DNA from 4 places in the Gordonia sp. NPDC003424 genome. Region 3 is predicted to be linked to each of the others. Evidence: predicted binding sites of a transcription regulator. Region 3 holds the regulator's gene; each other region holds the start of a gene.

Region 1 (7,507 bases), on a different contig from region 3:
GACCCCGACTGGGAGCCGATCATGAAGCGCGCCAGCGCGATCGTGACCAACCGCGGCGGACGCACCTGCCACGCCGCGATCATCGCCCGCGAACTGGGCATCCCCGCGGTCGTCGGTTCCGCGGGCGCCACACGGTCGCTGACCGCCGGCCGCGAGGTGACCGTCTCGTGCGCGGAGGGCGATACCGGGTACGTGTACGACGGCCTGCTCGATTTCGATGTCACCGAATCGACGATCGAGGCGATGCCCGAGATCAGCACCAAGATCATGATGAACGTAGGCACCCCCGAGCAGGCGTTCGCGTTCTCCCGCCTGCCGAACAATGGCGTCGGCCTCGCGCGACTGGAGTTCGTGATCAACCGCCAGATCGGGATTCACCCCAAGGCGCTGCTCGACTTCGACACTCTCGACGGAGAACTCAAGGAGCAGGTCGGCGAAGCGATCGCGGCCTATCCGAGTGCCCGCGACTTCTTCGTCGACCGGGTGGCCGAAGGGGTCGCGACGATCGCTGCGGCGTTCGCGCCGCACCCGGTGATCGTGCGTATGTCGGATTTCAAGTCCAACGAATACGCGAAACTGGTCGGCGGTGAGCTCTACGAGCCCGACGAGGAGAACCCGATGATCGGCTACCGCGGGGCGTCGCGGTACCTGTCGAAGGACTTCGCCGACTGTTTCGCCATGGAATGTGCGGCACTGAAGTACGTCCGCAACGAGATGGGCCTGACCAACGTCAAGATCATGATCCCGTTCGTCCGCACGCTCACCGAGGCGGAGGGAGTGATCTCGCTGCTCGCCTCCCACGGCCTGCGCCGCGGCGAGAACGGCCTCGAGGTGATCATGATGTGCGAGGTGCCGTCCAACGCGGTCATCGCCGATGCGTTCCTCGATCACTTCGACGGCTTCTCCATCGGCTCCAACGACATGACGCAGCTGACGCTCGGGCTCGACCGCGATTCGGCCCTCGTCGCGGACTCCTTCGACGAACGCGACCCGGCCGTGAAACACATGCTGGCCGCGGCTATTTCGGCCTGTAAGGCTCGCGGGAAGTACGTGGGTATCTGCGGGCAGGGGCCGAGCGATCACGTTGACCTCGCCGAATGGCTGCTCGAGCAGGGCATCGAGTCCATGTCGCTGAATCCGGACACCGTCGTCGACACCTGGACGCGGCTGGCGGCGCTGGGCTGATCGCCTCGCTACCAACGTCATTCGCCCTGCGAATGACGTTGGTAGCGCTCGTCATCCACCGGCGGGCGAGGTTGGGGATGTCAACAATTCGATCGGGACGACGTAGGCGATGCCGACGTCGAAGGGCTCCACACCCCATTCCTTCAGGGCTGCTACGGCAAGTTCGGCAGCTTCGCCACGCGCCATCGGAGACAACGTCGCCACCAACGTGGATCGGTCATCCGTCAGTGCCGATTCATGTTCTGCCCATGCTCCGGCCGTGGGCGGGGGCGACGCCGAGACGACCGAGTAGATCCATGCATTGACCGTGGAGGTGCCCGGCAGTATCGATGGCCCAGCCGCACGCGGGTCTGGGCCTCTGCCGACCACGAGAACCTCCCCCCGCGCCTGTGCGCCATCAGCTGCCCGGATGATGACGTCCTCGACGGAATCCCAGCTCTGGTACGGGCACTTCTCCGTTCCGGTCGCCGGGGACACTTTGATGAAGATTCCCTGACCCATTGTCATGCCACCTCGGTGGGACGACGCAAGCGTCTTGCCCACGCACAGAATCTGATTCGCGATGTCCAAGCTGGCCGATTCACGATGATGTGCGCGGTCGAACCTCTCGGTCGAGATCGCGCCCGAACCCTGTAGTCGCTCCAGCTCATCAGTATCCGAGAACTTGCGGATCTTCCACAGCGATGGCTCGCCATCACGCCACAGCCGGACATGGCCGGACATGGCCATGCCGAGCGTGACCTCGTCGGCGCGGCCGGCGTTGAATCCCAAGGTGCGGTCAGTCATTCGTCCTCCGATCGAGTTGCATGCCTGCCATCGTCGGGCATCGACGACCCGATCTCGGGCGCGGAGGTCGAATTTGTGGATAACCGGCCGAAGTACCGGCGAAGTGTGAGTTGTGGTAACCGGAGAAGGGTCACCCGAGGTTGACCCGGTTGACGCCCCATCCGGCGGCGATCAACCGTGGAATGCGCGGTCGTTCGTCGGGGTGACCGGGAGGTCCGGTGGGGGTTTTGGGTTCGGTTGTGGCCGAACGATTCTGGGCCGGTCGGGTCTGGTCGGTCCGGTGCAGTTGGCGGGTGAACGCTTCGGCGACCTCCCGGGTGCGATCGATGCGCACCCGCGGCCGACCCTTACCGTTGCCGCGTCGGGCGTTGCGCGTCCAGGCCGGGCGTCCGGCATCGGGGCCGGTCTTGATGATGTGGGTGGACCACTGGCCCGGTTTGTCGCCGACCATCCGGTTGTGTGTCGGGCACGCAGCGGCCAGGTCCTGGATGTCGGTGAGCCCGCCGTCTTTCCAATCCTGTTCGGCGTGGTGGGCTTCGGTGTGGGTGAACGGCTGGCTACAGCCCGGGCAGGTGCAGGTGGCGCCGTCACGGGCCAGCAGCATCATCCGTTGGACCTGGCTGGCGAACCGGTTGGCCCGCCCCAGATACAACGGTTGGGCACTGTGGTCGGCGAACACGGCGAGATGCTGCTGGGCTTCGGCGGCCAGTTCGATCACGTCGGTGATCGGCAGGAGAGCCCCACCCGCGGTGGTGCCCACCCCGGCCCGCTCGCGCAGTTCGGTTTCGGAGATGGTGATGATCAAGTGCGGCGGCAGCCCGCGATGACTCTTCCCGAGCAGGCCACCGTCGGCGACCGCCTGCAGCAGCGCGTGCAGGGCATCGTGATTACGTTGCCCCGGCGTGCGAAGGTCCCGCTCGGCGGCCTGCTTCAGGGCCTCGGGATCGGCATCGTCCTTGCTGCCCTTGGGCGATGCGTCGTCGTCGGGGTTGTTCATGCCGGGCGCAGCCCACGCGTCGAGCACCACATCCAACAGGGCACGGGTGACCGGGTCGAGTTGTCCTTCGAGGGCGCTCATCAGCTGGGCATCCTGCTTGGACAGATGCAGTCTGCGCCGCCGCGCCCGATCGGCGTCGTCGGTCAACGCGCCATCGGGATCGAGATGCGCGAGCAGCCGGGCACCCAGAGTGGTCAACTCTTTCGGGGTGTGCACCCGGGCGTAGTCGGCCATCAGCTCTTCCGCCGCGGCGCGTTGCTCGGGGTCGATTTTCGCGGGCAGTTTGTCGAGCACCCCGATCACCGTCACCGCATGATCGGTGCCGATCGCGCCCTCGGCGAACGCCTCCGCCAGGGTCGGGCATCGTGGGTCCAACTTCTCACCGGACAGCGCGTGCAACGACAACAGCGCCGCCATCTGCTTACGTCGGCGGCCGGTGTCGGTGATCCGCAGCCGGTCCACCATGAAATCGGTGAGCGACCGGTACCCTTCCTCGCCGACCACGTTGCGATCCGAACAGTCCAGCAGCCGCTGCAACCCCATGAAGCTCATCCGCCGCGCGGAGCGTTCATGGACTTCGGCGACCGCCACGACCTCGTCGTAGGAGGCCGGGGTGGCATCGGCGGCGGCGATCCGATCCAACACATCGTCGAGTTCACGGTAGAGCCCGACGATCTCCGCGTCATTGTCTTCGGATGTGGTGCCGCTGGTCATCGAGCCCCCTCCCCAAGTACTCGAACTGATGTTCGAAGTCTATCTGATGTGCGACTCAGAGGCAAGGATGTGTTGACAACAATTCCGCTCCGCAACCCTGTGACCGCCGAGTCAAGTGTGGCTGGTGGCAAGGGCCGCGACGGGCAGGTTCAGAGCGCGGCACCGACATCCCGGACAGCGATGCCCACCGTCGGCGCGTACTGGCCGAGTTCCGGGGCACGGTGATGACCCGTCTGCATCCCGGTGGCGCAGTAGTCATCATCGGCACCCGCTGGCACCGCAACGATCTCATCGGGCACCTACTCGATGCCGAGGCTGATCGCTGGCAGCTCATCAACGTTCCCGCCGTCGCCGAGGCTGGTATCCCCGACGCGCTTCATCGTGAGCCGGGGCAGGTGATGTCATCGACTGTCGGTCGCACGGCCGCACATTTCGCCGACCTCCGGCGATCCCTCGACGACCGGCACTGGTACGCGGAGTTCCAAGGCGTCCCCGGCAGTCCCGAGGGCAATCTGATCAAACGTGAATGGCTCGCCTCGTGGCGATTACCCGCTGCCCCCATCGCGCCCGTGCGAACGGTTGTCGCCGTCGACCCGGCCGACAGCGGGCACGGCCATCAAGCGGGAATTGTTGCGGCATCGCTTGGCCGCGACGGCACGATCGCTGTCATAGCCGATGCGTCGGCGCAGATGACCTCCGATGCCTGGGCGCGTGCGGCGATCGACCTGGCGATCACCGTGGGCGCGAGCGAGATCGCCATCGAGGCATTCACTGCTCGCGCAACGTACGAACGAATCGCGCGCGATACCGGCTGGCCTCGCCAATCCGCGTGACGATGTGGCCACCGAAGGGCAGCGGGGCCATGGGCGACAGCCTTGCCCGAGAGAGCGCGCTGTTGCAGGCGTTCGAGGTCGGCACTTGCCGGATCGCAGGCCATCTTCCCGACCTCGAAGTGTGGATGGCAGCGCGGGCAGCATCAGCCCGACAGCTTGGCCGCGCTGACGATCGCCCACGACCTACTGTCCGAGAGCGCGGGCGGTGTCACTCTCGGCGTTCCGTCGGGCCGTATCGGCGAGCGCGCCGACGTGACCGCGATGGACGCCTACCTGCGGCGTCGAGTCACCGATCGACTCGCCTAGACGCCTCATGATCACCAATCACGTTGCACAACAACGACTTTAGTCAGTTGTGTACACGCGCCAACGTACGGCAACATCTCCCAACATGAACGCACGACCGCACTCGATTCACCCGGAGACCGACGCTCCGCGTCACTACTTCACCTCGACCCAGGCAGCGGAATCTCTGGGTGTTGCAGAGTGGACGATCCGCCGATATGCCCGCGACGGCGTCCTCCGCGCCTACCGGGTTGGCTTGTCCGATCGCGGTCAGCTTCGGTTCCGCCGACATGATCTCGATGCACAACTCGTGCCCCTGTCGAAGGAATCACGCGTATGACCTGAGATCGCGACACCGCTATCCGCTGAGCCTCGGCAGCGGAGAGCATCCCACCACCACCCGCGACGTCGCTAGCTGACGTCGCACCACCGAGGAGCCCGACATGACCACCGACACCCGAACCGACATCGAAATCCAGAACCACATCGTGAACGTGATCCGTGAGCGAGTCGACGACGGCGAGTTCATCCCGCACCGAGAAGGATGGACATATGAAGATGACGACGAGGCCACCCCTCACGCTCGCCACTATCACCGAGGCTGAACGCGACGAGCTGGCGACGTGCGTTCACGAAAGCGGCCACGCGATTGCCGGTGTCCTGTTGGGCGCTCACATCGACCGCGTCCAACTCCACCGGGGTCGCACCTTCGGCATTCGTGGCCGAACTGAGTACCGGGACATCCCCACCGGCACATGGCCGAAGCTGAGCTACAGCGGCCCATACGCCGAGGCGAAGTTCCGAGCGGGTCGGACGCCCAACCTTCGCGAGATCCGGGCGGTGTTGGGCCACCTTGGGCACAGCGACCACGCTGCCCTGCTGGCCAGCGGTGGTCCCTTGCCGCGCGAGATCGAACGACACATCGAGAACACCTGGCCTGCTGTTGTGAAGCTGGCTCAGTTCATCCACCGCCACGGCGAAGCCCGACACGAGGATGCATGCCGCGCACTCGGCATCCCGTCGGAAAACAACGGCCACCACCGATCGGTCATCGCGTCGGGAAGCTGGCCGGTCCGCGTGAGTTTGCCGACCGCTTGAGCACTCAAACACCAACGGAGACAACATCATGGCGACACCCAACCCACTCCCGATCGAGTACCAGGCACCCCTGGTCAACCCGAGCCCGTCAGGTCTGTTCGCGGCGACCACCTGGACCGACGACGAGATCCCGCGCTGGCTGGCGGGCGGGGTCCGGGTCCGACCGCACAACAACGGCGGCGAGGATGCCTTCGGCATCTGGGCAGCCGACTGGTGCCCGGATCCCGATTCTGACGAGCTGAAGACCGGCACCCGACCCGAGGTGCCTGACCCGTTCGACCCGATCACGTCATGGGCGTTCGACACCTGCGACACGACCTCGCCGTCGCAGGCCGAGGTCCGCACGCGGGTACAGCAGAACTTCCGCCTGATCGAATAGGTCGCCGTCGAGCGCGAGTTCGCAGCCCGGCTGATCTCCGACGCACCCGCTGGACCCACACCGGGCGACATCGTCACAGCGGTGGGACATCTGGTGGCCGAGCTGGCCAAGACCAACACGGTCGGCCTCATCCACGCCTCCGCAGCGGTGGCAGCCGCAGCAGCACAAGCGAATCTGATCATTGCCAGCGGCGGCGCAGCGAGTACCCCGCTCGGCCATCTCTGGGTGTTCGGCGGAGGGTACGTCGAGGGTCTGGGCAAGGCGCTGGTAGCCCCACCTCGCCGACCTACGGCTGGCGCGACACGGTGGCCGTCCGCGATACCTTCGCCCCAACCCAGAACGAATACCTGGCCATCGCCGAGCGATCGGTGGTCGTCGGATACGAACGGGCCGTCATCGCGACCGCTTGGCTCTCCTGAGTCCACCGCACGAGCGAATCCCGGCGCTTATGCCCGGCATTGTCAGCACATCGCGGCATACTCAGCCGCGTGAATAGTGACACCTGGACAGACCGCGATCTGCCCGTACTGAGCGCAGTCGTCGAGATTTACGACCAATCAGGGCAGCAGGCGAGTGCGAACGAGTTGGCAAGTGTCTGCGGACTCGACGACGAGACCGTACAGAGAGCGCTACGTGCTCTCTATCGCGGGCCGTACTTCGAGAAGGGCATGACCAATGGGGCGGGCGATGTTCTCGTGGTCGGCAAGCCTACGAGCGACGCGCTTAGGGCAGCCGGACAGTGGCCGTCACCCGAGACCCTGTTGCGGCGTTTGATTGACACGTTGCAGGCTGCCGCAGACGACGAATCACGCCCAACGGAAGAACGGAAGAGATTCCAGCAGATCGCAGGATGGCTCGGTTCCACGGCATACCAGGTCGCTATCGGCGCGATGGGGGGCGCTGGTGGCAATTTGCTAACTGGGTAGACCTTCTCTCTTCCACGGCCATCAGGTCCATACTTGTCATATGACAACACCGGACGAGCGCGCGGTACTAGCAGCGGCGGTCCAGATTTGCGATGAGAACGAGGGCGGAGCGAGCGCCGAGGCCGTGGCAGCTCGGCTCGGTGTGAGTGTGGATGTGGATGTGGTGGTTCGCGATCTACTGCCGCTAGTCGCCGACTACTTCGCCAAGCCGCTACGCGGAGACGATGGGGTTGTCGCGGTCAGGCAGCCAACAGTAGAAGCTCGCGCGTTTACCAGAATGCCCGACTAGGTCGACACCGCCCGA
Region 2 (7,507 bases), on a different contig from region 3:
CCGCCCAGGCGAGCAGGAGGTCGTCGCACGCCAGCGGGTGTCCGTCGGAGTAGGTCGCGGCGGGTGCGATGTCGTAGCGCAGGGTGAGCGACCCGCCGGCCACCGGTGTCACGGTCCCGATGTCCCGATCCGGGGTGACCTGTCCCTGCGCGCCCAGAAAACTGAAACCGGGCAGCAGTCGGGTGGTCGCCATGAGCGCGCCGCCCGCGTTGCCGTCGACGGTGTTGGCGTTGTACGTGTCGATCCGCGCGTCCACGACGTAGGTGACCGACGGCGGCGGATCGTCGCCGCATGCGGTGAGGAGTCCGCCGACCACGAACAGCGACGTCACCAGGGCGAGCAGGGTCCGCAGCGTCACGGTTTCGTAGGGTATCGCCAGCGCTCGTCGGCTATTGACGGGCGCGCCGGTCCAGCACCCGCTTGGTGTGCCGGGCGATGTCGGGGCGTCGTTCCTTGAGGGTCACCAGCAGTGGCGCCGCCAGGAAGATCGACGAGTACGCACCCACGATCACGCCGACGAGCTGGACCAGGGCGAGGTCCTTCAACGTGCCGACGCCGAGCAACCACACCGCGATGATCATCAGCGAGAGGATGGGCAGCACCGAGATGACGGTCGTGTTGATCGACCGCATCAGTGTCTGGTTGATGGCCAGGTTCGCCTGCTCACCGTAGGTGCGCCGTGCGGTCTGCAGCACCGACCGGGTGTTCTCGGACACCTTGTCGAACACGACGACGGTGTCGTAGATGGAGAAGCCGAGGATGGTCAACAGGCCGATGACGGTGGCCGGGGTGACCTCCCACCCGACGAGCGAGTAGATGCCGGCGGTGACGATGATGTCGAAGAACAGCGACGCCAGAGCGGCGATCGACATCTCCCGGTCGAAGCGGACCGCGATGTAGACGAACACGATCACCAGGAACACCCCGAGTGCGATGAGCATCTTCTTGGTGATCTCGTTGCCCCAGCTCGAGCTGACATCGGAGACGCTGACCTCGGCGGCGGTGAGTTCGGGACCGAACTCGTCGGCGAGCGCCCGCGTCACCTCCTCGGTCTGGGCGAGGTTGAGGGATTCGGTGCGCACCTGCACGGTCTCGCTCGAGCCCGAGCCGGCGGTCTGAACCGACTCCGGCGCCGTACCGAGCGTGTTGGTGAACACGGTTTCCACCGCGTCGGTGGTGACACCCGCCGACACCGGGATCGATACCTGCGTGCCGCCCTCGAACTCGATACCCAGCGAGAAGCCGCGGAAGACCATCGACAGGATGCTCACCAACAGGATGACCGCCGTGATGATGTACCACATGCGGCGTCTGGCGACGATGTCGAACGCGCCGGTGCCGGTGTAGAGACGGGAGAGGAACGACCGGTTGGCGGCGGGGACGAAGTCCGCGTCGGCCGCGGTGTCGGGCTCGTCGGTGACGGCGACCGGCTTGGGGACGTCGCTGCGACCGCCGCCGACCCGCCCGGAGTTCGGCCGACCGGCGTCGGGGGTCTGCATGCTCATTTCGCGGATCCTTCCGACTTCGCGGACGAGCCCGCCGTCGCGTACTTCGCGGCCCGGGCCTCGCGGCGCTGCCGCGCGACCTCGCTCACCGCGCCGAGCCCGTTCACCGACGGCCGCGACAGGAACTCCGAGCGGCTGGCCAGCACCACGAGCGGATGCGTGACGAGGAACACCACGACGATGTCGAGGATGGTGGTCAGGCCGAGGGTGAACGCGAAGCCACGAACCTCGCCGATCGCCAGCACGTAGATGATCACGGCGGCGATGAAGCTGACCGCGTTGCCGGTCCAGATGGTGCGGCGCGCACTCGCCCAACCGCGGGGTACCGCGGACCGGAACGTCCGGCCCTCGCGCATCTCGTCCTTTATTCGTTCGAAGTAGACGACGAACGAGTCGGCGGTCATGCCGATACCGATGATCAGACCGGCGATACCGGCCAGGTCGAGCGTGAAGCCGATCCACCGGCCGAGCAGCACGATGATCCCGTAGACCATCAGGCCCGACAGCACCAGCGACAAGATCGTCAGGATGCCCAGCATCCGGTAGTAGAGCAACGCATAGATCAGCACCGCGATCAGGCCGACCGCACCGGCCAGCAGACCGGCCTTCAGCGACGACAGACCCAATGTCGCGGAGACGGTCTCGGCGTTCGACGCCTCGAACGACAACGGCAGCGACCCGTACTTGAGGACGTTGGCGAGGTCTTTGGCCTCCTGCTGGGTGAAGTTGCCACTCACCTCGGTGGCCGGGGTGGTGATCGCACCCTGGATCTGCGGCGCGGACACGACCTTGCTGTCGAGGGTGAACGCGGTGGCCTTGCCGACGTTCTGGGCGGTGTAGGTCGGCCACAGCTTCTGGGCATCACCCTTGAACTCCAGGGACACCACCCAGGAACCGGCTTGCTGCGTGGTGGTCGCGGTGGCGTTCTTGATGTCGCGGCCGTCGATGATCTCCGGCGCCAGCAGATACACCTGCTTGCCGTCCTGCGAGCAGGCGACCAGGTACTGATCGGGCAGGTCGTTGCCGACGAGCGGATCGTAGGAGTCCGGCGAGCAGTCCATCTTCGCCATCTGCGCGGTCAGCGCGTCGAGATTGGCCCCCGCGGGCGCCTGGCGCAGCTTGCGCTGTTCCTCGATCGCCGCGGCCGACGACTGCTGATCCTTCGCCTCGGCAGCCTTCTTCTCCTCGGCCCGCTGCTCGTCGGTCTTGCTCTGCGGCGTGGCCGGCTGCACGTTCTCCACCGGACGCACGAACAGACGCGCGGTCTGGCCGAGCGCACGCGCCTGCGCGCTGTCGTCGCCGGGCACCGTGATGACGAGGTTGTTGCCGTTGACCACGACCTCGGATCCGGACACACCGAGACCGTTGACGCGCTGCTCGATGATCTGTTTGGCCTGGTCGAGCTGCTCCCGCGAGGGGTCCTTACCGTCGGGGGTGCGCGCGGTCAGGGTGACGCGGGTACCGCCCTGCAGGTCGATGCCGAGCTTCGGGGTCGCCGATCCACCACCGGTGAAGAAGACCAGGCCGTAGACGACGGCGAGCAAGACGAAGAAGGCGGTCAGCGGTCTCCACGGCGGGATCTCACGCTGAGGTCCCGACCGTTTCGCCGACGCCCGGCGAGGTGTGGTCACTGCGGTTTGGTCTCCTGAGAATTGCGGTCATCTGGGCAGCAGACGACCACTCTACTGACTGCTCGGTAGCCACCGGTTTCCCGGTGCGGAGATCACTTCTCGTCGGTCGGATTCGCCGGTTTGTCGTAGGTCTGCTCGGGGGCCGGGCTCTCGATGATCTGGTCGGCGTCGGGAGTGCTCAGCGCACCCGGGTAGGTCGCCCCGGCATCCTCGACCGGGACGACACGAACGATCGCGAGGCGGTTGAAGCGGGAGATGATGCCGTTGCCGATCTCGAGGTCGACATAGTCCTTCGAGGAGTCGACGACGGTGGCGTACATGCCGGAGGTCAGCTGGACCCGCGCGCCGGTGGCCACGGAATTCTGCATGTCCTGCATGTCGGCCATGCGCTTCTTCTGCTTGCGGATGTTGAAGTACATGAACACGGCCAGCATCGCCAGCAGGAGCGGGAATAGCAAAGACTCCATGGTTACTACGTCAATCCTTCGGGGTTATCGGGTGGTGTCAGGTCGGGTGTGCAGCAACCAGTGTGCCATGCCCGGCACGAATGTCCGATTTCGTCACAGGTCGTCGAACAGACTCCCGGTGATGTCCTCGCGGGAACGGACCCCGAAACTGGCGTTCAGTGCGCCGACGGGCGGGGTGAGCCCGAGGTGATGCCAGGCGGCCGCGGTGGCGACCCGTCCGCGGGGGGTGCGCGCGATCATGCCCGCCCGCACCAGGAACGGCTCGCACACCTCCTCGACCGTCGTCGGTTCCTCGCCCACGGCGACGGCCAGCGTCGACACACCGACCGGTCCCCCGCCGAATCCACGGACCAGCGCCCCGAGCACGGCCCGGTCGAGCCGGTCGAAGCCGAGGTCGTCCACGTCGTAGACGGCCAGGGCGGCCCGGGCGATCTCGACGGTGATGACACCGTCGCTGCGGACCTCCGCGTAGTCGCGCACCCGGCGGAGCAGACGGTTGGCGATACGGGGGGTGCCGCGGGATCGGCCGGCGATCTCGCCGGCCGCGTCGTCGATCATCCGGATGCCGAGGATGCCCGCCGAACGCCGCAGCACGCGGACGAGCTCGTCGGTCTCGTAGAACTCCATGTGCGCGGTGAACCCGAACCGGTCGCGCAGCGGCCCGGTCAGCGACCCGGATCGGGTGGTCGCCCCGACGAGGGTGAACGGGGCGACATCCAGCGGGATCGACGTGGCACCGGGTCCCTTGCCGACGACGACGTCGACCCGGAAGTCCTCCATGGCGAGGTAGAGCATCTCCTCGGCCGGGCGGGCGATCCGGTGGATCTCGTCGATGAACAGCACATCGCCCTCGACGAGGTTGGACAGCATCGCGGCGAGATCGCCGGCCCGTTCGAGCGCCGGTCCGGACGTGACGCGGATCGCGGCACCCATCTCCGCGGCGATGATCATCGCCAGCGACGTCTTGCCCAGCCCGGGTGGGCCCGAGAGCAGGATGTGGTCCGGGGTGCCGCCGCGTCCCTTCGCCCCGTGCAGCACCAGTTCGAGCTGCTCGCAGACGCGCGGCTGCCCGATGAAGTCGGCGAGCGAACGGGGGCGGAGTCCGGCGTCGAAATCGCCGTCGGCCGGCAACTCGGTGGCGCTGACCGCACGCTCGTCGGCGCCGGACGTCTCGTCGGTCATGCGGTCTTCCCCAAGAGCGCCAACGACTTTCGCAGAACGGTCGACGCGTCCCCGTCGGGGAGGTCGGCGAGCACCGCGGTCACCGCCTTGTCCGCGGGACCGGCGGTGAACCCGAGCCCCACCAGCGCTTCGGACACCTGATCGCGGACCGAACCGACGAGCGCCACGGGTGCGGCGGCACCGGCCGTCGACGCGGTGGGGACGTCGACCTTGTCACGGAGTTCGACGACGAGTCGCTCGGCGACCCGCTTGCCCACCCCGGGGACCGCGGTGAGCGCCTTGACGTCGGAGGCGGCCAGCGCGCGCCGCAGCGCGTCGGGCTCGAGCACGGCCAGAGTGGCCATGGCCAGGCGTGGTCCGACTCCGGTGACCGTTTGCAGCAGGGTGAACAGCGACCGGGCGTCGGCGTCGGTGAACCCGTAGAGGGTCATCGAGTCCTCTCGGACGATCATCGACGTCAGCAGCGTCGCCTCCTCGCCTCGACGTACGGTCGCCACCGTCGCCGGGGTCACCAGCACCCGATAGCCCACGCCCGCACAATCGATCACCAGGTGGTCGAGCGCGATGTCGATCACCGGACCGCGAACCGACGCGATCATCACCGTCCCCCTACTCGTGTCGTCGTCTGCGGCGTGTGCGCCGTCTGTTGCTTCTGGTGTTTCTGCTGCTTCTGTTGTGCCCGCGCCTTCTGCTCGGCCTGCGCCAGCTTCTCCATCATCGGGCCGCGCCAGCAATGGCAGATCGCCAACGCCAGGGCATCGGCGGCGTCGGCCGGTCGCGGTTTGGTCTGCATCCCGAGGATGCGGGTGACCATCGCGGTGACCTGCGCCTTGTCGGCCCGGCCGCTGCCGGTGACCGCGGCCTTCACCTCCGACGGGGTGTGGAATCGCACCGGCACGTCGCGTTGCCCGGCGGCCAGGGCGATCACCCCGCCGGCCTGGGCGGTGCCCATCGCCGTGGAGACCTGGTTCTGCGCGAACACCCGCTCGATGGCGACGACGTCGGGCTGGTGCACGTCGAGCCAGTGACAGGCGGCGGTGTAGACGGCGAGGAGACGGTCGGCGAGATCCATGTCCGTCGGGGTGCGCACCACGTCGACGTCGAGGGCGGTCACCGCGCGCCCGCGCCCGGATTCGACCAGCGCGATACCGCACCGCGTCAGCCCGGGATCGACCCCCATCACGCGCACGCAGAACCTCCCGACTCCGACCGTCGACACGGTACGAACAACTGTTCGAGATTCTATCCGCCCACCCCGACACGGGCGGCGACCAACACGCGCGGCAATCTTGGGTGCGTGCCCCACTTCGCCCCGATCAGCCCCGATGGACTCGTCGAGCTGTGCGTGGAACGACTCCGGAACACCTCGGGCGTCGTCGTCGCGGCGATCGACGGCGCCGACGCCGCCCACCCGGAAGCGCTCGCGCGACGGATCACCGACCGGCTTCAGGCACTCGGACGTCCCGCCGGCATCGTCGAATTGGCGCACTTCGTCCGCCCGGCCTCGCTGCGGTTCGAGTACGGCCACACCGACGAGGAGAGCTACCGCGCCTCGTGGTTCGATCACGCAGCCCTCGACCGTGAGGTCGTCACCCCGGTCCGCGCCGGCGACCCCTGGCTACCGCGCCTGTGGAACCCGTTGACGGACAGGTCTTTTCGCGACGACAGGCGACCCGCAGCGGCCGATCAGGTGATCATCGTGGCGGGCCCGATGCTGCTGGGACGGCACCATTTCGACCTCACGGTGCGGTTGCTGCAGAGCGAACCCACGCTCCGGCGCCGCACACCGTCGGCCGATCAGTGGACCATCCCGGTGCTGCTCGCCGACGCCGCTAGGTTCGACGCCGAGGAGTCCGACGCCGACGTCACCGTGCGCTACGACCACCCCGATCGCCCCGCGGTCAGCCGGGCCGACGCGTGAGTTCGTCCGTCCAGCCCGGCGGACCACCCTGTTCCTCCCCCAGGTGTGCAAAGACTCTCCACGAACTCGTGGAGAGTCTTTGCAATTACGGGGGAAGAACGTCGTCAGGCGTCGAGCTCGGCGAGCACCTCGTCGCTGACGTCGACGTTGCTGTAGACGTTCTGCACGTCGTCGGAGTCCTCGAGCGCGTCGATGAGTTTGAACACCTTGCGCGCACCGTCCGCGTCGACCGGGACCTCGACGGACGCCCGGAAATCGGCCTCGGCGGAGTCGTAGTCGATCCCGGCCTCCTGCAGTGCGGTGCGCACCGCGATGAGGTCGGTGGGCTCGCTGACCACCTCGAAGCTCTCGCCGAGGTCGTTGACCTCCTCGGCGCCGGCGTCGAGAACGGCCATCAGGACGTCGTCCTCGGACTGGCCGCTCTTCTCGAGCGTCACCACGCCCTTGCGGGTGAACAGGTAGGCCACCGATCCCGGGTCGGCCATGTTGCCGCCGTTGCGGGTCATCGCGGTACGGACCTCGCCGGCGGCGCGGTTGCGATTGTCGGTGAGGCATTCGATGAGGATCGCGACGCCGTTGGGGCCGTAGCCCTCGTAGGTGATGGTCTGCCAGTCGGCGCCGCCGGCTTCCTCGCCGCCACCGCGCTTGCGCGCGCGCTCGATGTTGTCGTTCGGCACCGACGACTTCTTCGCCTTCTGGATCGCGTCGTACAGCGTCGGATTGCCGGACGGGTCACCGCCGCCGGTACGCGCGGCCACCTCGATGTTCTTGATCAGTTTGGCGAACATCTTGCCGCGCTTG
Region 3 (7,507 bases):
CAGGCCGCGGACGCGGCCGCCGAGGATGTGCAGATCGTTCGCACCCTGGCCGGCGAGGACTGCGGCGATCGGGATGCTGTGGGTGATCAGGGTCAGTCGTCGGTCCCGGGGAAGGTCCAGCGCGGCCTGCAAGGTGGTGGTGCCGGCATCGAAGAACACCGACCCGCCGTCGGGCGGCAGGAACCGGACCGCCGCCCGGCCGATGGCCGCCTTCTCCTCGGTGTGGCTGCTCTGCCGTTCGTCGATGCCCTGCTCGCCGAGGATCGCGGTGGCGCCGGGCCGCACCGCCCCGCCGTGCACCCGCTGCAGATGACCCGCGCGCTCGAGGGTGGCCAGGTCGCGGCGCACGGTCTCGCTGGTGACGTCGAATCGGGTGGCCAGCGCGGCGACCGAGGCGCGACCGTGAGCGCGTACCTGGTCGGCGATCGCCTGCTGGCGTTCTTCGGCGTACATAGGTGTTCCTGTCGAAGGTTTCACGGTGTTCGAACTGCGTGTGTGTTGATTTATGTGGGTTCTCGTGTTGATGTCTATTTGTTTACGCCTGTTTGTGTGGGTAAGTCAAGGGTTTCTTGTAACTTGGTTCACACAGGTTCCGTTATGGCAACTCGAGGCACATCGACGTGCGACGGGGGTTCACCGGCGCGAACCGATCGAGATGTGGTCGTATAAACAGGTGGCCGTTACTCGGGCCGATCAACCGACGAGAAAGGTGCTGCGGTGGGCCAGCAACAGGTACTGAACGGAACCCCGGTCGTCAGCGGTAAGGCCTATGGCCCCGTCGTATGGCCGGGCGAGCGCCCCGTCTACGACCCGGGCGCGATGGGTGCGACGGTCGCCGAAGACGAGCGTGAGGTCGAGAAGAAACGCTTCACCGACGCGGCCGCCACGGTCGCCGGACGGTTGCGCGCACGCGCGTCGCATTCCTCGGGAGCCGCTGCCGAGGTCCTCACCGCCACTGCGGGACTCGCCGAGGATCGTGGCTGGGTCGGCGCCGCGTCCGGCCTGATCAAGAAGGGCAGTCCCGCACCCGCCGCGGCCATCGCCGCGACCGAGCAGTTCGTCGAGATGTTCACCAAGGTCGGCGGACTGATGGCCGAGCGGGTGACCGACCTCAAGGATGTCCGTGACCGCGTGGTGGCCGAGCTCATCGGTGTGCCGGAACCCGGTGTGCCCGAACCGCATGAGGCGTCGGTGCTCCTCGCCGACGACCTTGCACCGGCCGACACCGCAGGGCTCGATCCGGCGAAGATCACCGCACTGGTGACCCGTCTGGGCGGTCCGACGAGCCACACCGCCATCATCGCGCGCCAGCTCGGCATCCCGTGCGTCGTCGCGGTGTCCGGGCTGGAGGTCGTCGCGGCGGGCAGCACGGTTCTCGTCGACGGCACCGCCGGCACCATCGAGGTCGAGCCCGACGAGGCCACCGCGGTCGCGGCGGTGGAGGAGAGCCGGCGCGAGGCCGAGGCGGTCAAGTCGTGGAAGGGACCCGGCCGCACCGCCGACGGTTTCGAGGTTCTCGTACTCGCGAATGTCGCCGACGGCGCGTCGGCGCGGAGCGCGACGTCGTTCCCGGTCGAGGGCGTCGGACTGTTCCGCACCGAGTTGGCGTTCCTCGATCGGCCCGACGAACCCACGGTCGAGGAGCAGACCACGCTTTATCGGGAGGTGCTCGACGCCTTCCCGGGCCAGAAGGTGGTGATCCGGACCCTGGACGCCGGGTCGGACAAGCCGCTGAAGTTCGTCACGAACCTCGACGAGGCGAACCCGTCACTCGGCGTGCGCGGCAACCGGATTGCCATCGAACATCCCGAGATCCGTGCCCATCAGCTCGACGCCATCGCCGCCGCCGCCGAAGCGAGCGGGAACGCGGCGTGGGTCATGGCCCCGATGATCGCATCGGCCGCCGAGGCCGCCGAGTTCGCCGGTGAGGTACGCCGACGCGGACTGGTCGCGGGCGTGATGGTGGAGGTTCCCGCCGCGGCCGTCCTGGCGTCGGCGATCCTGGCCGAGGTGGATTTCGTGTCGATCGGCACCAACGACCTCACGCAGTACACGATGGCCGCCGACCGGATGTCCCCGGAACTGGCCGGTTTGACCGACCCCTGGCAACCGGCCGCACTGCACCTGATCCACAGCGTCGGGCAAGCCGGGGAGGCGACCGGCAAGACGGTCGGTGTGTGTGGTGAGGCGGCCGCGGACCCACTGCTCGCGTGCGTGTTGGTGGGCCTGGGCGTCACCTCGCTCTCGTCGGCGCCGGCGGCCGCGGCAGCGGTCGGTGCGCGGTTGGCCGGCGTGACCCTGGCGCAGTGTCGCGCCGCCGCCGAAGCGGTGCTGGCGACCGCGGACCCGGTGGCCGCACGAGCCGCGGCCACTGCCGCGCTCGACGGCTGAGCGGTGCCGGTCAGACGCGCCGCATGACGGTGACGACCTTGCCGAGGATGGCGGCGTCGTCACCGGGGATCGGTTCGAACAGCGCGTTGTGCGGCATCAGCCAGATGTGACCATTGCGCCGCTTGAACGTCTTCACGGTGGCCTCGCCGTCGATCATCGCCGCGACGATGTCGCCGTTGTCGGCGACGTTCTGCTGACGCACCACGACCCAGTCGCCGTCGCAGATCGCGGCGTCGATCATGGATTCACCCACGACCTTCAGCAGGAAGAGGGACCCCTCACCGACGAGTTCGCGGGGTAGCGGGAACACGTCCTCGACGGCCTCTTCGGCGAGGATCGGTCCGCCTGCCGCGATCCGGCCGAGCACCGGCACGAACGCGGGGGTCGGTAGCGAGGTGTCGTCGCCGGCCGCGGAGCCGCCGGGCGGATTGGTGGGATCGCCGTCGGAGATGTTCACCGCCCGGGGCCGGTTGTGGTCGCGCTTGAGGAGGCCCTTGCGCTCCAGCGTGCGCAACTGATGGGCCACCGACGACGTCGAGGTCAGCCCGACGGCGTCCCCGATCTCCCGGATGCTCGGTGGGTATCCGCGTTCGCGGACCGACTGGCGGATGTATTCGAGCACGCCGCGCTGGCGCGCGGTCAGGGATGCCTCGGCGGCGTGCGGGTCGGTGGCGGTGTCGGTGGCGGTGTCGGGGGTGTCCGGCCCGCCGGCCTTCTCGCTCATCGGTGGGTCCTCCTGTCGGTTGGGTGACTCGAGCACCGAAAAATGCTGGTCGTCTGGGTCCTTCAGCGCCGACAGTAGCCCAATCCTCGGACATGTTCAAACATGTGTTCGAGGTGTTTTGCAACTTCGCGCGACTTTGTCGGTGGCCCGTGCTAGAAATCGAACATACGTTTCATCGAACACGTGATCGATGGCAGCGCGACCCGCAAGCACCGACCGCAGAAGGACAGACACCATGGCCACCGCGACTCTCACCCGCACACCCCTCACCCACACACCCCGCTCGGACGTCCCCGAACCCGACACCTCCGTCCGGCCGGGTACGCGGTCCGCGCGCGCCGACCGTGCCGTCACCGACCTCACCCGCCCCGCCGACCGGCGGCAGGCCGATCGCCGACCGCCGGTGGCCCGGCCGTCGGTGGCCCGGCCGTCGCGCGCGCGGGTGCGGGGGACGCGCTGCGCGACACCAGCCGGCGGCCGCACCACCGGCACGAGCAGCGTCTACCTGCGCCGACGGCTGGCCGCCGCGGCGCTCCTGGTGGGCGTGGGTCTCGCCGTCCTCGTCTGGGTCATCGCGATCATCGGCTCCGACTACGCGGCGTCGGTCACACCCGAGCCGATCGGCACCGAGGTCGTGCACGTGCGTCAGGGCGACTCGCTGACCTCCATCGCCGAGCGCGTCGCGCCCGACGTACCGGCGCAGGCGGTGATCGACGCCATCGTCGAGCGCAACGATCTGTCCGGCGCCGGGCTGCATGTGGGTCAGGCGCTGGTCGCACCCGCCTATCGCTGAGGACATGACCGGTATCCTCGGTGGCATGCGCTGCCCGTTTTGCAAGAACGAAGACACCAAGGTCATCGACTCGCGTGTCGCCGACGAGGGGCAGGCCATCCGTCGCCGCCGGGCGTGTGCCCGATGCGGACGCCGATTCTCCACCGTCGAGAGCGCGGTGCTGGCGGTGGTCAAGCGCAACGGTGTCACCGAACCCTTCAGCCGCGAGAAGGTGATGCGCGGCGTGCGTCGCGCATGCCAGGGCCGCCACGTCGACGAGGATGCACTCGCCAAGCTCGCCCAGCAGGTCGAAGACGCGGTCCGCTCGTCCGGTTCCGCCGAAATCCCCAGTAACGAGGTGGGGCTGGCGATTCTCGGTCCGCTGCGCGACCTCGACGAGGTGGCCTATCTGCGCTTCGCATCGGTGTACCGGTCGTTCGAGTCGCTCGAGGACTTCCAGCGCGAGATCGACGATCTGCGCGGGGTGTCGCCGGACCCGAACGCCTCAGCGGAACCCGTCCAGAGCACGTAGCGCCCGCTTCTCCGAGATCGGATACGCGGTGCCGAGCCGCTGGGCGAACAGGCTCACCCGAAGCTCTTCGGTGGTCCAGTGCGCGAACTCGTTGAACGCCTCCCGGCGAGCGGTCGGCAGTTGATTCAGTCGCTGATTCCAGTGCGCGACAACCCGATCCACGGCGTTGACGCCGTCGCGATCGCGGCCGGCCGCGGCCGGCAGATCGCCCAGACGCTGGGTTGCCGCCCGGAGATAGCGGGGTAGATGCTGCAGATGCCGGCGCGGCGTGGCCGCCACGAATCCGTCGAACACCAGGTTCCCCAGCTGATCGGCGACATCGTCGGCCGCGAGGTGCCCGGTGAGCCGCTCGACCTCGCGGCGCACCGCGGGCAGTTCGCGCAATACAGCGGTGGCCATCGCGAAGTACTCCGGCGCCGCGGCACTCACCGTCGGCCGCACCGACTCACGCAACCGGTCGAACTGCGCTGCCGTGCGGATGCCGGTGAGGTCGCGGTCGGCGACCATATCCCGGATGGCCCGGCGGGTGCAGTCGGCGACGAGATCGTCTATCCGCGAATACGGACTCTGGCTCAACGCGAGTCGTGCGGCCGGGTCGAGGCCCGTTGCGACCTTCTTGGACAGGGCGGGGATGGCCCGGTCGAGGAGGACGACGACGGCCTCGGACATCCGCCGGTCGCGGTCGGCCTCGGTGTTGACCTCGGTCACCGACACGCCTGCCGTCCCGCCGTCCGCGCCGGTGACCACCTCGAGCGCCGGATAGCGGGTCAGTGTCTGCCCGGCCACCGTAGAGGTGACCGTCTGGGCGAGGTCACCGATGCCGTCGGCCGTCCACGTCGTGTACACCGGACGCGCAGGTGTGTCGTCGTCCTCGTCGGAGAAGCGCTTCTTCAACTCGGCGAGCGACTTGCCGCCGGCCACGACGATGCCGCGCCGGTTGGCCACGGCGAAGTTCATGGTGAGATGACCCGGCAGTCTCTCGGCGTCGAAGTCGTTGGGGCTCAGGCTCATCCCGGTGATCGTCGACAGTTCCCGGGCCAGCCCGGTGATCAGCGGTTCGGCGCGCGGGGTGAGGCGGGTCAGCGCGAGGTCGGCGAAGGACTGCGCCGGTGCCATCGACTTGCGCAGTGCCTTCGGCAGCGTCTTGATCAGTTCGGTGGCGAGCTCCGACCGCAAACCGGGGACGAGCCAGTCGAATCCGGCGGGCCGCACGTGATCGAGGAGCGGGCGCGGGATGACGACGGTGACGCCGTCCTCCGGGTCACCGGGCTCGAACCGGTATCGCAGTTCGAACCGGGTCTCGCCCTGCTGCCAGGCGCCCGGGAAGTCGGTGTCGGCGACCGCGACGTCGGCGGCCACGTCCTCCGGCCGCAGATCGAGTAGGTCGGGGGTGGCGCGCCGCGCCTTCTTCCACCAGGTGTCGAAATGCCGCGCCGACACCACCTCGGCGGGGATGCGCGCATCGTAGAAGTCGAACAGTTGCTGTTCGCTGATCACCACGTCGCGGCGACGGGCACGGTGCTCGACGTCCGCGGCCGCCTCGAGCAGATCCCGATTGTGTTCGAAGAACGCATGATTCGTGCGCCAGTCACCCTCCACCAGGGCGTGGCGGAGGAACATCTCGCGCGCCGTGACGGGGTCGATCGAACCGAACGGAACCCGGCGCTGCGCGACGAGGGTGACGCCGTAGAGCGTGACCCGTTCGTAGGCCATCGCCGATCCGCGCTTGGACGACCAGTGGGGTTCGCTGTAGTTGCGGCGGGCGAGGTCGCCGGCCAGCTTCTCGGCCCACAGTGGGTCGACCCCGGCGACCGTGTGTGCGAAAAGGCGCGAGGTCTCGACGATCTCGGCCGCCATGATGAATTGCGGAGGTTTGCGGGCCAGTGTCGACCCCGGGAAGATGGCCAGGGTGGTGTTGCGAGCGCCGGTGTACTCGCGCGAATCGCCGTTGCGGATGGCGATGTTGCCGAGGAGCCCGGACAGGATCGACCGGTGGATGGCGTCGGCATCGCGGGTGGACGCGGCCGCCGACCAGTCGAGATCCGAGGTGATCCGCGACAGTTGCCGGTGCAGTTCCTGCCATTCCCGGATGCGCAGGAAATGCAGGAACTCGCGTTCACACATGCGGCGGAACTGATTGCCCGACAGTTCTTTCCGGCGTTCGTCCAGGTGATTCCACAGCTGCAGGTAACCGAGGAACTCCGATCCGGGCACCGCGAACCTGCGGTGTGCGGCGTCGGCGGCCTCGCGGTGATCGGCGGGTCGTTCGCGGACGTCGGGGATCGACAGGGCGGCGGCGATCACCAGCACATGGTCCAGGCAGCCGAGTTCGTGTGCTGCGATGAGCATGCGGGCCAGCCGCGGGTCCACCGGGATGCGGGCCATGTCCCGGCCGACGGGCGTGAGCCGGGGTTCGTGGTCGTCGCGGGCGCTCTCGCGGATCGCGCCGAGTTCGGTCAGCACCGCCATGCCGTCCCGGATCGCCCGGGCGTCCGGCGGTTGCACGAACGGGAACGCGGACACATCGCCGAGCCGCAGCGAGGCCATCTGCAGGATCACCGCCGCGAGGTTGGTGCGCAGGATCTCCGGGTCGGTGAAGCCGGGGCGCGCGTCGAAGTCGTCCTCGCGGTAGAGGCGGATGCACACGCCGGGGGCGACGCGGCCGCAGCGGCCGGCCCGCTGCCGCGCACTGGCCTGCGACACCGGTTCGATGGGCAGCCGGTTCACCTTGGTGCGGGTGGAGTAGCGGGAGATGCGCGCGGTGCCGGTGTCGACGACGTAGCGGATGCCCGGGACCGTCAGCGACGTCTCGGCGACGTTGGTGGCCAACACGATTCGCCGGCCCGACGACGGTGCGAACACCTTGTGCTGATCGGCGATGGACAGTCGTGCGTAGAGCGGCACGATCTCCGCACCTGCCGACGCCCGATGGCGCAGCGCGTCCGCGGTGTCGCGGATGTCGCGCTCGGTGGGCAGGAACACGAGGATGTCACCGCGCTCGTGCGCCCAGAGTTCGCCGATGGCGGCGTCGATGGCTTGGATCTGGTCGAGGTCTCGATGATCGGAGTCCGGGTCGTCGGCGCTCAGC
Region 4 (7,507 bases), on a different contig from region 3:
CGTTCCTGCTGCCGGTTGTCCTCGTGACCTGGGCAGCCGTCAGTCCCGACGTCGATATGCAGGGTTCGATCAGCGGCTTCTACTACACGCCGGCGCGTGACGTGTTCGTCGGCATCATCGTCGCGGTCGGCGTGGCGCTCATCGCCTATCGGGGCTATTCGGTGGGGGAGAACTGGTTGCTCAACGTGGCCGGTGTCCTTGCCATCGTGGTCGCCCTGTTTCCGACCAGGCCCCCGGATTCGCAGGACACCGACGCCGCGAACGTCCTCCATGTCGCCGCCGCGGTCGCCTTCTTCCTCGTGACTGCCCTGTCGATCGTGCTCTACGGCCGGCTCACCTTGACTCTGCTCGATCCGGCTGAGGCGCAACGGTTCTCCGTCATCTACTGGATCCTCACCGGGCTGCTCGTCGTCCTGCCGGTCATCGCTGCCGTCGTTGCCGGAAGTACCGGACCGAGCACCGCGCTGTTCTGGATCGAGACCGCCGCGCTCATCGCATTCGTCGCCTTCTGGGTTACGAAGACCTACGAGTTGTGGCGCTCGGGCGCTGATCAGCGAATTTGCGAGGGCACCGTCGAGCCGAGTCCCTCCGGCGAATTGCACCCTTGCTGATGCGGACCGTCGCTGTCCTTGATCTGTGACATCGTCGGGTCACATCGTCGGGGACGGAACGAGTTCGAATACGACGGAGGAGCATCCATCATGGCCCGCGTTTTCCAGGTGACCATCGACTGCCACGATCCGGCGGCGCTTGCCGCGTTCTGGGCGGATGCACTCGACTACCGGTTACAGGGGCCGCCGCCGGGTTTCGCGACCTGGGAGGCTGCCCTCGATTCCCTCGGCGTGCCGGCGGAACGGCGCAACGACGCATCGGCGGTGGTCGATCCGTCGGGGACGGGTCCACGGATCTTCTTCCAGCGGGTGCCCGAAACCAAGGAGGTCAAGAATCGGGTGCATCTCGACATCCGCGCGGCGCCCGGCCTGGCGGGGAATGAGCGGATGGCGGCCCTCGAGACAGAGAGCGGCCGTCTGGCCGCGCTCGGTGCCACGCGCGTTGCGCGCCACGACCCGGCACCGCCGCTGGCCGGCGGACATATCGTCATGACCGATCCCGAGGGGAACGAGTTCTGCCTCGACTGAGTCGCGGGTGCCTGCCGGACGCTTGTGCCCGACAGGCACCCTTCGGGGCGGCTGTCACACTATGGAGTTCTCAAGGTGCGTGCGCGGTTCCGACGGGTCGGGTGCGCGGGAAATGTGCTTCGCTGGAATGTGCTGCGCGTCAGAGGGTTACACAGGTTTGGGTGGCTGACTCTGCTTCATTGGCTGAGGCTGTTGTATCACCGGGCACCGACAAGTTCGGGCGGGCCGCGGGTGTGCGCTGGTTGAGCCGTGTCGGCCGGGCCGCGCCTGCCGCTGGGCGTCGTTCGGCGCACTCGCACGCTCGTGTGCTCAGGACCCGGGCGTGGCGAAACGTCTCGCCCGGCCCGCGTTTGGGTCATGCGGCGATGCGGTCGTCGAGGGTCAGGGTGCGCCGGTTGTAGGCGGGTAGTGGTGTGCGTGTCGGGTCGATCGAGGCTGGTGGGATGAGCCAGGGGTGGCGGTCGGCGCCCAGGATGATTTGCCAGTCGCCGTGGTGGATCTGGGTGTGACAGGCCGGGCACAGCAAACATCCGTTGTCCAGATCGGTGGGACCACCCTCAGCCCAGAAGGTGATGTGGTGTACGTGGGTGTAGCCGGCGCGGGTCCCGCATTTGATGCAGCAGGTGTCGCGGATGATGATCGCCTTACGCAGGTGCGAGGGGAACAGCCGTTTGTCGCGGCCCATCTGCAGGGGCACGGTTTCTCCGTTGATGATGATCGCGCCGATCGCCGCGTCACAGGCCAGCAACGCGGCGGTCGCCGCGGTGACCGGCCCGGTCCATCCCAGCACGGCCTGCTCGGGTGTGTCGGCGGGAACCAGCAGGCTGACGTGGGTTTTCGGTGGGGTCACCAGGGTGGTGTCGGCGACCGCGGCCGCCTCGAGGATCGCTTCGAGGGCATCGGCGTGGCGTTGCCCGGTCGAGCGGGTATCGGGGGAGCCGTCGGGTTCGGGGCGTGTGCCCGACAGTGAGGTGATCGCCGACAGCAGTTTTTCCCCGGTGATGATGTCGACATCCCCGCGGATCTGGATGCGGCCGTCGGCGGTTTGGCTGATGGTCAGTTCGTTGATCGAGCGGTCCTCGGCCGCGGGTAGGCCGCCGGTGTCGGCGGTGTACTGGTTGCCCAGGGCGCGGGCTTTCTCGCTGATCTGGGTGGGGGTGGCCCCGGACATGGCCTGGGCGATCAACACCTGCTCCACCTCATATTGTTCGACGTCACACAGGCCGTCTGGGGCGCGGCGGCACACGTGGGCGACTCCACCGATGATGGCGTCGAGGTGTTCGGCGGCAAAGACGCCGTCTTCGGCGTAGCCGCCCAGCAGTGCCATCCGCGGCAGGCCGGTGCCGATGCGCAGCAACCGGTCGGCCACCGCCGGCGCCAACCCCATGGTGATCAACAGTTTCCGGGTTTTGCCGCCGGTGGCGGCGGCCACCCCCAACCGGTCCATCTCCGCGATCGCCACCGCCAGGCGGTGGCTGACGGTGTTGGACAGGCAGATCAGGCCTGTCGTCGTATCAAACGCGTCGCGACCGGAGGTCAGGTCGGTGATGGTGAGCTGCCGGGCGGCGGTGAGCAGGGGTGTGGTGTCGGGCATGCCCCCCATTCTACTCGAACACACATTCGAGTCAAGGGTTGGATTGGTGAACTCTGTTGTATTCCAACGCGATTGCGTGTAGGTGGTCTGCGGGATCCGTCATCGTATCGGGCGGGTGTGACAGTTCTTGAGGGCTTGTCGGAGCGGCTTGTGGTGCTGGCTTGGGTGTGAGGTGACGGTCGAGCGGTGAACGGTCGTTTGGGGTTGGGTGGCGCCCTTCGACACGCCCGCTCGTTCCTCGCGGGCTGCTCAGGGATCGAGGTGACGGTTCGCTCGTTCCTCCTGGGCTGCTGAGGGATCGGGTGACAGCGCTCGTTCCTTGTGGGCTGCTCAGGGATCGGGTGACGGCCGCGTTGCTCGCGGGCTGCTCAGCGATCGGATGACGGTTCGCTCGTTCCTCGCGGGCTCATCAGGGATCGAGGTGACGGCGCGCTCGTGCGAGCCCGGCTCCCCGAAGCGCGAGGCACCAGCCGAGCCACAAAGGGCCCCTTGGCGATTGGTGTGCGACGTCAGACCACGGCCAACGAATCGTCCCGCTGCAACAGGAAGAAGTACGGCGCCGGAGAACCTTTCATGTCCATCGCGCCGATCACCGCATCGTCGGACAATCGGCGGAAGACGTCGTTGATCGGCAGTTGGTCGTAGACCATGGTCGCGGTGTCGACTCCGCGATACCGGGTGGTGCGCAGACGCGCCTTGGACGAATGGGCTTGCGTGAGCGCCCGCGTCGCGGTGATCGGCGTCCGGTAGGAGATTCGCGTGAGCATCGGGAAACGTGCCAGCGGAACGCCCCGGAACGCCGCCCGTGGGTTCATCGGCCAGAGTGCCGTGCCGTCGCGAGTGGGGAACAGCAGTGGATGCACGGTCTCGCCGTCGACGAACTGCTTGCCCCACCAGCCGCTCGCGGCGAGCAGTCCGTCGATGGGGTGACCGGTCGGCAATTCTGCGCCGTGCCACGTGCCGATCATCGCCTGTGGTTCAACGGACCCGCAGCCGTCGAAGAGTTCGAGCGCGTCGGCCGTGGTCGTCGGTAGGTCGGGCAACACGTCGGCGAGAGTCATGCAGGCTATGGTACGGAATCGCAGATTTGTGTCAATGGCTCGATTCAGCGGCAGACCGCACCCTGCGACGCCGACTTCACCAGCTTCGAGTACTTGGCCAGCACACCCCGGGTGTAGCGCGGCGGCAATGGCGTGAAACCCTCTGCGCGGCGCGCCAATTCGTCGTCGTCGACGAGCAGGTCAAGCGTGCCGTTGGCGACGTCGAGACGGATGCGATCGCCATCGCGGACATGTGCGATGGGCCCGCCGTCGACCGCCTCGGGCGCGATGTGCCCAACGCACAGACCCGTCGTGCCGCCGGAGAAACGGCCGTCGGTCATCAGCAACACGTCCTTGCCCAGGCCGGCGCCCTTGATTGCTCCGGTGATCGCGAGCATCTCGCGCATTCCCGGTCCGCCCTTGGGGCCCTCGTAGCGGATGACGACGACGTCACCGGCCGTGATGGTGCCGTCTTCGAGGGCATCCATCGCCGACCGCTCGCGGTCGAACACCCGCGCCACCCCCTCGAACACGTCGGAGTCGAAGCCTGCGGACTTCACCACGGCACCCTCCGGTGCAAGCGTTCCGGTGAGGATGGTGATCCCGCCCGTGGGATGGATGGGAGAACTCATGGCGCGCAGCACCTTTCCGTCCGGATCGGGTGGTGCGATGTCGGCGAGATTCTCGGCCACCGTCTTACCGGTGACGGTCAGGCAATCACCGTGCAGGAGACCGGCATCCAGCAGTGCCTTCATGATGACCGGCACACCCCCGATCCGGTCGACGTCGGTCATCACGTGCGTGCCGAACGGTTTCACGTCGGCCAGATGAGGCACCCGGGCGCCGACCCGCGAGAAATCGTCCAGGGACAGTTCGACATCGGCCTCATCGGCGATCGCCAGCAGATGCAGCACCGCATTGGTGGAACCACCGAACGCCATCACCACGGCGATCGCGTTCTCGAACGCTTCACGAGTCATGATGTCGCGGGCGGTGATGCCTTGCGTCAACAGTCCGACGACGGCCTCGCCGCTGGCCCGGGCATAGCCGTCGCGACGCTTGTCGGGAGCCGGCGGTGCGGCACTGCCCGGCAGCGACATGCCGAGCGCCTCGGCGGCGCTCGCCATGGTGTTGGCCGTGTACATGCCACCGCAGGCACCTTCGCCGGGGCAGATGGCCCGTTCGATGGTGTCGACGTCTTCCCGGCTCATCAGCCCGCGTGCGCAGGCGCCGACGGCCTCGAAGGCGTCGATGATGGTGACCTGGTGCTCGGAGCCGTCGGAGAGGGTGGCGAACCCGGGCAGGGTTGAGCCGGCGTACAGGAACACGCTGGCCAGGTCGAGGCGGGCGGCGGCCATGAGCATGCCGGGCAGCGACTTGTCACAGCCGGCCAACAGCACCGACCCGTCGAGGCGTTCGGCGCTCATCACCGTCTCCACGCTGTCGGCGATCACCTCGCGGGACACCAGCGAGAAATGCATGCCCTCGTGGCCCATCGAGATTCCGTCGGAGACCGAGATCGTGCCGAACTGCATCGGATAGCCACCGGCCTCGAACACGCCCTCCTTGACCGCGGTCGCGAGCCGGTCGAGCGACAGGTTGCACGGGGTGATCTCGTTCCACGACGACCCAACCCCCACCTGCGGTTTGACCCAGTCGTCGTCGCCCATGCCGACCGCGCGCAGCATGCCGCGAGCGGCGGTCTTCTCCAGTCCGTCGGTGACGTCACGGCTGCGGGGTTTGATGTCGACGGTGTCGCTCGCGGGGGGCTGTGCTGGCGTGGTCATAGGGCCACCGTATTCCGGTGAGCGCGGCCGCGTCGGGATTCGACGACGGCCGACGACCTGCTCACGGGTCACGGCCGGTTCAGCAGACTCCCAGCGAGTCACCCAGGGTATCGCAAGGTTGTGTCTCTACTTTCGAATTCGTCAGCGGGACAACACAGAATCTCCCACCTGACCTACGCAGAACGCAGACAGAAAGGTTCATCTCATGCCGAATCGCCCCGATCAGCAGCAGCGCCCGCAGTCCGGCCCCCGCACCCCGCAGCGCCCGCAGGTTCGTCCCCGCCCGCGGCCCTTCGGATTCCTCGGGTTTCCGTTCTTCGGAAGCAGCTAGCCTGCCGCTCACCGGCCCGGCGCACCACGGTGCGTCGGGCCGTCCGCGGTTGCCGGGCGGGCGGAATGGCGGCACCGCGTTCGCGGTTGCCACCGATATGACCGAACCACCGTATGACCCGCGCGCACTCATCGCCGACACCCGCATCGGGGTGCTCGCGACCATCAAGTCCAACGGACTGCCGCAACTGTCACCGGTGACCGCGGTGTACGACCGCGACGCCGACACCATCTACGTGTCCATGACCGCCGGACGCGCCAAGACCGCCAACCTGCGCCGCGACCCGCGCGCCGCCATCGAGTTCACCAGTCCGGACGGCTACACATGGGCCACCGCCGAAGGCGAGGTGACGCTGACCGGGCCCGGTGTCGACCCGAACGGGCCGGAGGTCGACGCGTTGGTGAGCTACTACCGGATCGGGGCCGGCGAGCACCCCGATTGGGCGGAGTACCGTCAGGTGATGGTCGACGACCAACGAGTCCTGATGGCACTCAACATCTCCCGCGTCTACGGGGAGAAGCTCCGGTAGCGCGGCGACGGTCGGCCATGGCGCCGTTGATGTTACACACACTCGTCGATTAGTTATTCCCTCGGTAACCAGCAGGAAATGCTGCGGGCGTGAACTGATTGTCGTAGCAGGTACGGACACCGCATCGCCGGATCACCCGGATCGGCTCGACCTCACCGGGCAGTGTCGCCCACGAATCATCCTCATGCCCTGCGGGTTTCGCCCGCGGAACGATCCCTAGGAGAACCGTGTCCGCATTCGACGAGTCCATCATGGAAAACATCGCCACGTCCCTCGCCGAGATCCCGCATCCGTCGCTGCCGAAGGGGTCGAACATATACGGCGGCACCAAGATCTTTCCCGACTACCAGGCCGAGGACGGCGAAACCTACTTCACCCTCGTCCACGGCATCGCGCACGAGTCGTCCGTCTCGTTCGTGGCCGTCCTGCAGGCGACCCGAGCGCTGCGCAAGGGCTTCGAATCCGCGATCTACTTCTACGGTCCCGGCGCCATCAATTGCCTTGCCACGCGAGGCTTTCCGAAGACCGGCGACTCGGGATTCCCGGGGGAGCAGAACATCAACGACTCGCTCGCGACGTTCATCTCCGAGGGCGGCACCGTCTTCTGCTGCCGTTTCGGCCTCGCGCTGCACGGCGGCCGCGAGGAGGACCTCATCGAGGGTGTCATCCCGGCACACCCGCTCGACGTGCAGGACGCGGTCATCCACTACGCCCGCAAGGGCGCGATCATCAACTCGACGTACATGGTGTAGCCATGACCAGAATCGCAGCGGTCGCGGCGAACTTCTCCCGCGACCTCGAGCAGAACTACGACACGATCGCCGACTACGTGACACGTGCCCGGGAGCAGGGGGTCGAGTTCCTGGTCTTCCCGGAGGCCGCGATCGGCGGGTACCTGTCGTCGCTGGGGAACCACGGTGACACCGTCAAGAACACCGCCCGATCGCTCCCGCCGGCGATCACCCTGGACGGCCCGGAAATCCAACGCGTGCAATCGATCATCGATGACCTTGTGATCGCCATCGGCTTCTGCGAACTCGGCGACGACGGCGACACACGCTACAACGCCGCCGCCGTGCTCGACGGC

What was found. Region 3 encodes LexA, which represses DNA repair genes until DNA is damaged. Its sites were predicted from a motif close to CGAACANNTGTTCG; they were not measured.
Region 1: ACWDTI_RS15680 (DUF222 domain-containing protein) is a predicted target of LexA. The motif match lies at 3,704-3,717, and genes of this name have one in related genera.
Region 2: ruvC (crossover junction endodeoxyribonuclease RuvC) is a predicted target of LexA. The motif match lies at 6,009-6,022, and genes of this name have one in related genera.
Region 4: ACWDTI_RS15090 (DUF222 domain-containing protein) is a predicted target of LexA. The motif match lies at 2,749-2,762, and genes of this name have one in related genera.

The regions. Positions count from the first base shown of each region.
Region 1 covers NZ_JBSFQJ010000009.1:231,713-239,219, forward strand. Annotated here, with positions in the region: gene ppsA (phosphoenolpyruvate synthase) at 1-1,185, shown strand, start outside; gene ACWDTI_RS15675 (hypothetical protein) at 1,237-1,971, opposite strand; gene ACWDTI_RS15680 (DUF222 domain-containing protein) at 2,102-3,682, opposite strand; gene ACWDTI_RS15685 (hypothetical protein) at 3,907-4,515, shown strand; gene ACWDTI_RS15690 (hypothetical protein) at 4,672-4,821, shown strand; gene ACWDTI_RS15695 (helix-turn-helix domain-containing protein) at 4,907-5,140, shown strand; gene ACWDTI_RS15700 (hypothetical protein) at 5,244-5,405, shown strand; gene ACWDTI_RS15705 (hypothetical protein) at 5,698-5,898, shown strand; gene ACWDTI_RS15710 (hypothetical protein) at 5,927-6,277, shown strand; gene ACWDTI_RS15715 (hypothetical protein) at 6,766-7,203, shown strand.
Region 2 covers NZ_JBSFQJ010000006.1:16,839-24,345, reverse strand. Annotated here, with positions in the region: gene ACWDTI_RS10820 (ABC transporter substrate-binding protein) at 1-358, opposite strand, end outside; gene secF (protein translocase subunit SecF) at 390-1,499, opposite strand; gene secD (protein translocase subunit SecD) at 1,502-3,136, opposite strand; gene yajC (preprotein translocase subunit YajC) at 3,229-3,603, opposite strand; gene ruvB (Holliday junction branch migration DNA helicase RuvB) at 3,697-4,785, opposite strand; gene ruvA (Holliday junction branch migration protein RuvA) at 4,782-5,384, opposite strand; gene ruvC (crossover junction endodeoxyribonuclease RuvC) at 5,384-5,974, opposite strand; gene ACWDTI_RS10785 (hypothetical protein) at 6,083-6,706, shown strand; gene ACWDTI_RS10780 (YebC/PmpR family DNA-binding transcriptional regulator) at 6,811-7,507, opposite strand, start outside.
Region 3 covers NZ_JBSFQJ010000019.1:100,312-107,818, reverse strand. Annotated here, with positions in the region: gene ACWDTI_RS22470 (DeoR/GlpR family DNA-binding transcription regulator) at 1-453, opposite strand, end outside; gene ACWDTI_RS22465 (phosphoenolpyruvate--protein phosphotransferase) at 718-2,391, shown strand; gene lexA (transcriptional repressor LexA) at 2,402-3,115, opposite strand; gene ACWDTI_RS22455 (LysM peptidoglycan-binding domain-containing protein) at 3,351-3,908, shown strand; gene nrdR (transcriptional regulator NrdR) at 3,934-4,419, shown strand; gene hrpA (ATP-dependent RNA helicase HrpA) at 4,393-7,507, opposite strand, start outside.
Region 4 covers NZ_JBSFQJ010000009.1:78,764-86,270, reverse strand. Annotated here, with positions in the region: gene ACWDTI_RS15100 (hypothetical protein) at 1-611, shown strand, start outside; gene ACWDTI_RS15095 (VOC family protein) at 702-1,139, shown strand; gene ACWDTI_RS15090 (DUF222 domain-containing protein) at 1,495-2,733, opposite strand; gene ACWDTI_RS15085 (DUF4334 domain-containing protein) at 3,243-3,794, opposite strand; gene ilvD (dihydroxy-acid dehydratase) at 3,839-5,560, opposite strand; gene ACWDTI_RS15075 (hypothetical protein) at 5,766-5,891, shown strand; gene ACWDTI_RS15070 (PPOX class F420-dependent oxidoreductase) at 5,989-6,420, shown strand; gene ACWDTI_RS15065 (MSMEG_0572/Sll0783 family nitrogen starvation response protein) at 6,648-7,172, shown strand; gene ACWDTI_RS15060 (carbon-nitrogen hydrolase family protein) at 7,175-7,507, shown strand, end outside.